2 regions of the Streptomyces sp. NPDC102462 genome follow, and region 1 is predicted to be linked to the other one. Evidence: riboswitches for the same ligand, from Rfam matches in the RefSeq annotation. Region 1 holds a riboswitch; the other holds the start of a gene.
What was found. A riboswitch is a leader RNA that binds a small molecule or an ion and turns the genes downstream of it on or off. The one in region 1 is predicted to bind cyclic di-AMP.
Positions count from the first base shown of each region.

Region 2: linked by a shared signal. The riboswitch ahead of ACIRFL_RS17965 (transglycosylase SLT domain-containing protein) and the one ahead of ACIRFL_RS31795 (M23 family metallopeptidase) in region 1 are both predicted to bind cyclic di-AMP.

Region 1 is NZ_JBIWKB010000047.1:60,931-63,125, reverse strand. It holds gene ACIRFL_RS31800 (M16 family metallopeptidase) at 1-587, shown strand, start outside; cyclic di-AMP (ydaO/yuaA leader) riboswitch at 819-977, shown strand; gene ACIRFL_RS31795 (M23 family metallopeptidase) at 989-1,741, shown strand; gene ACIRFL_RS31790 (GntR family transcriptional regulator) at 1,930-2,195, shown strand, end outside.
Region 2 is NZ_JBIWKB010000018.1:91,218-93,412, forward strand. It holds cyclic di-AMP (ydaO/yuaA leader) riboswitch at 944-1,125, shown strand; gene ACIRFL_RS17965 (transglycosylase SLT domain-containing protein) at 1,131-1,622, shown strand; gene ACIRFL_RS17970 (HAD family hydrolase) at 1,632-2,195, opposite strand, start outside.

The DNA.
Region 1 (2,195 bases):
TCATCGGCCGCGTCGGCGCCGACCGGCACGACCGGGTCTGGCCCGCCCAGGTGCTCGGCACGTACTGCCTCGGCGGCACCCTCACCTCCCGGCTGGACCGCGTCCTGCGTGAGGAGAAGGGCTACACCTACGGAGTGCGCGCCTTCGGCCAGGTCCTCAGGTCCGCCCCCGACGGCACGGGTGCCTCGCTGCTCGCCATCAGCGGCTCCGTGGACACCCCGAACACCGGTCCCGCGCTGGCCGACCTGTGGACGGTGCTGCGCACGCTGGCCGAGGAAGGTCTCACCGACGCCGAGCGCGACGTCGCCGTGCAGAACCTCGTCGGGGTGGCGCCGCTGAAGTACGAGACGGCGGCGGCCGTGGCGAGCACGCTCGCCGACCAGGTGGAGCAGCACCTGCCGGACGACTACCAGGCGTCCCTGTACCGGCAGCTGGCCGCGACGGGCACCGTGGAGGCCACCGCCGCGGTGGTGAACGCGTTCCCGGTGGACCGGCTGGTGACGGTCCTGGTCGGCGACGCCGCGCAGATCAAGGAGCCGGCCGAGGCGCTGGGCATCGGCGAGGTGCACGTGGTGTCCGCGGAGTAGGCGGAGCAGTCCGAGGACCCGCACACGCGCGTGGGGCCCTGACGGCCGTGGCAGACCGCCCCGGTCGTCAGGGCCCCTTCCGTTCCCGCGGGATGCCCGAATTGCGGCGGAGGTTGCCTGTCTGCCCTGTGGGATGCGCTACAAACACCCGGTTCGGTTTGGGGATGGAAAGTTGTCCCCCTTAGCGTCGTCCGGGCTGTTCGTCAGGCAGTGCGCCGCGCCCGCGGCACCGGACAGCCATCGCCGAGTCCCCGTACGGCGCGAGCCAGGGGAGCCGGGGACCCAAGTCCCTGGGGTGAATCGGGAGTCCGCGCGGCACGCGGCCTCCCGTAGGAGACCTTCCTGCTCCGAACCCGTCAGCTAACCCGGTAGGCGACAAGGAAGGAAAGGACCGTCACTCCATGGCGTTCACCCGCGCCACCGGGAAGCACCGCCGTTCCACCCGGATGCACCGCACCACCTCCCGCGCCGCGGGCGTCGCGACCCTTGCCGCCACCGGTGTCATGGGCACCCTCGCGGCCGGTCCGGCGCACGCCGCCACCACCGCGGAGCAGACCGGCCTCACCCCCGTCGTCGGCATCGGCGACTCGGTCGCCGAGCAGATCGGCGCCCAGGCGGCCGCGCAGCGGCAGGCCGCCGAGGAGAAGGCGGCCGAGGAGGCCGCGCGCAAGGCGGCGGCGCGGCGGGCGGCGACGGAACGCGCGGCCGAGGTCCGGGCCGCCCGCGAGGCCGAGCGCAGGCGGCTGAACGCCTTCGTCGCGCCGATCGCGCACTCCTACCTCTCCACCGGATACCGCACCGGCGGCTCCCTGTGGTCCTCCGGCAGCCACACCGGCGTCGACTTCCACGCCGCGGCCGGCACCGCCGTCCACGCGGTGGGCTCCGGCACCGTCGTGTCGGCCGGCTGGGGCGGCGCGTACGGCTACGAGGTGGTGATCCGAATGGCGGACGGCATGTACACCCAGTACGGCCATCTGTCGTCCGTCGCTGTCTCGGTGGGCGAGCGGGTCACTCCCGGCCGGCAGCTCGGGCTGTCCGGCTCCACGGGCAACACGACCGGTCCGCACCTGCACTTCGAGGCGCGGACGAGCCCGGAGTACGGCTCCGACGTCGACCCCGTCGCCTATCTCCGCAAGCACGGTGTGAACGTCTGACGACCGGCGGCGCGCGGGCGCCGCGGCCCCGGCTCGCGAGCCGGGGTTTTCGTCGTTTCGGACGCCCCGATGTCCAAAAAATATCCATGGATTCCGGCCCGCCATCGGAAATTCCGGCTCATTGCCATAGAGTCACGGAACACACGTCAATCGTCGGCGTTTCACGGGGATTAAGGCGGAGGTCGGTCATGCGTATTCCGGCGCACTCGGTGTGCACGGCGATCCGGGACGACATCGTCGCCGGTGTCTACGAGCGCGGCAGCCGGCTCACCGAGGAACTGCTCGCGCGCCGCTACGGCGTCTCGCGCGTCCCCGTCCGCGAGGCCCTGCGCACCCTGGAGGCGGAGGGGTTCGTGGTGACGCGGCGGCACGCGGGCGCGTGCGTGGCCGAACCCACCGAGCAGGAGGCCGCCGACCTGCTGGAGATGCGCCTGCTCCTGGAGCCGCTGGGCGC
Region 2 (2,195 bases), on a different contig from region 1:
CGCCCGACCAGCGGGCCGAGGACGTACGGTCCGCCTGCGTGACCGAGGAGAGCTGGGCGCTCGGGCGGCCCAGGATGCGGCTGCGTCTGATCCGCCGGGCGCCGCGGACGCAACTGGCCATCTGGGCTGCGACGTCGCCCCGGACGGCGCGTCGACCCTGGTCGCCAGGGGCGTACTGGACCCGGCGTCACCTGACCACCAGGAGGCGGCGCCCCGGCCCCGGTTGCCACTCAGGAGGCGAAGGAAGCGAAGGAGGCGATCGTCGAACTGGGCGGCGCCGGATACGTCTTCCCGCCCGGTCACCGCATCCGCCGCACGGTCTCCTCCGAGTACTGGCCGCAGGTCTGGCCATGGCCCGAATCGGCGGAGCCGGTGGTGCGGGACGTCGCCGTGGACGAGTGGCGGCCGGAGGTGTCCCCGTGCCGCGAGGGCACGCGCGCGTACCCGGGCGGTCTGGAGTGGACCGAGGACGCGGCGGAGACGTACTCGACCGCCGGGAACGACCTGCCGTCGGCCCGCGCCCGTTCGCAGCGCCCGGTGCGGCCGCACCGCCCGGATCCGCCGTGGGAGGCGACGGTCCAAGTCCGTTCGGAGATTTCCTGTGACGTCGGCCACCCGGGGAAGCGAATTCCGCGACCCATGGGATGAAGTGACCGATTTGCCGCTATTGGCGCCTCAATTCCCCTTGATGCCGAATGCACTTGAGCCTCAAGGGGAGTGACTTGGGTCACCCTTTACCGTAGCGCCACACCCCACCCGCACCCCCCACCACCCTTTCCCTAATGCCCAGTTGACCCTTGGCAATAGCAAAGGATCAAGCGACCCATACATCTCAATCGCATGTCAATTGGTACGAGCAGGGAATCCACCACTTGTTTCCGACATGTGCGGTCGCATAGCTTCCGGGCCAGTCGGATGGACGCCGAATCCTGCCGCCACCCGACGTGACCCATCGACGAACCACATTTCGTACGGCAGGAGCGGGGGACCCAGGTAGGCCGCCGGGCCGGACGGCACAGCCGACCGGAACGGCTAGGGGTGAAGTCGCGCCGCCTTTCGGCGGCCGGCCGGGCATCTCCCCAGCCCGAACCCGACAGCTCACCTCGCAGGCGCCGGAGAGGAACAACGCCATGTCTGCAGCCGCTCGGCACCGCCGCCCCCGCACCAACCGCCTCGTCCGCACCCTCGCCGTGGCCGGCACCGGAGCCGCCGTGCTCGCCCTGCCGCTCCTCGGCGCCACCGGCGCCCACGCGGCCACCCCCGCGACCGTGACGACGGCCGGCACGACGCCTGCCGGGTACCCGGACAACCTCGACGGCTGGATCCGCGAATCGCTCGCGATCATGGCGGAGAAGAACATCCCCGGCACCTACAACGGCATCCACCGCAACATCATGCGCGAGTCCTCGGGCAACCCGCGGGCCATCAACCTCTGGGACTCCAACGCCGCCAAGGGCATCCCGTCCAAGGGCCTGCTCCAGGTGATCGACCCGACGTTCAACGCCTACCACGTGGACGGGACGTCGTACGACATCTACGACCCGGTCGCCAACATCACGGCCGCCTGCAACTACGCCGCCAAGCGCTACGGCTCGATCGACAACGTCAACGGCGCCTACTGACGCACCCCGTCACGGAAACAGTCTTTCGAGGACGACGGCCACGCCGTCGTCCTCGTTCGACAGGGTGACCTCGTCGGCCACCGCCTTCAACTCGGGGTGTGCGCCGGCCATCGCCACCCCGTGGGCGGCCCAGTCGAACATCGGGATGTCGTTCGGCATGTCGCCGAAGGCGACGGCCCCTTCAGGAGCCAGCCGAAGGTGCTCGGCGGCCAGCGCCAGACCCGTGGCCTTGGTGATGCCGCAGGGCTGCAGCTCGACGGTCCCGGGCCCCGACATCGTCACGGTCGCCAGGGAACCCACGACCGCGCGCGCCGTCGCCGCCAACTCGTCGTCCGACAGGGCGGGGTGACGCAGCAGCACCTTGCTGATGGGCGCACACCACAGATCGTCGCGCCGCTCGACGCGGACGGCGGGCAGCGTCGGATGCGGCATCAGATAACCGGGCTCGATGAGCGTGAGCCCGCTCACCCCGTCCTGGTCGACGGCCGCGTACACCTGCCCCACCTCGGCCTCGATCTTGCCGAGCGCGGTCTCGGCCAACTCCCGGTCCAGGGTGACCGACCACAGCAGGCG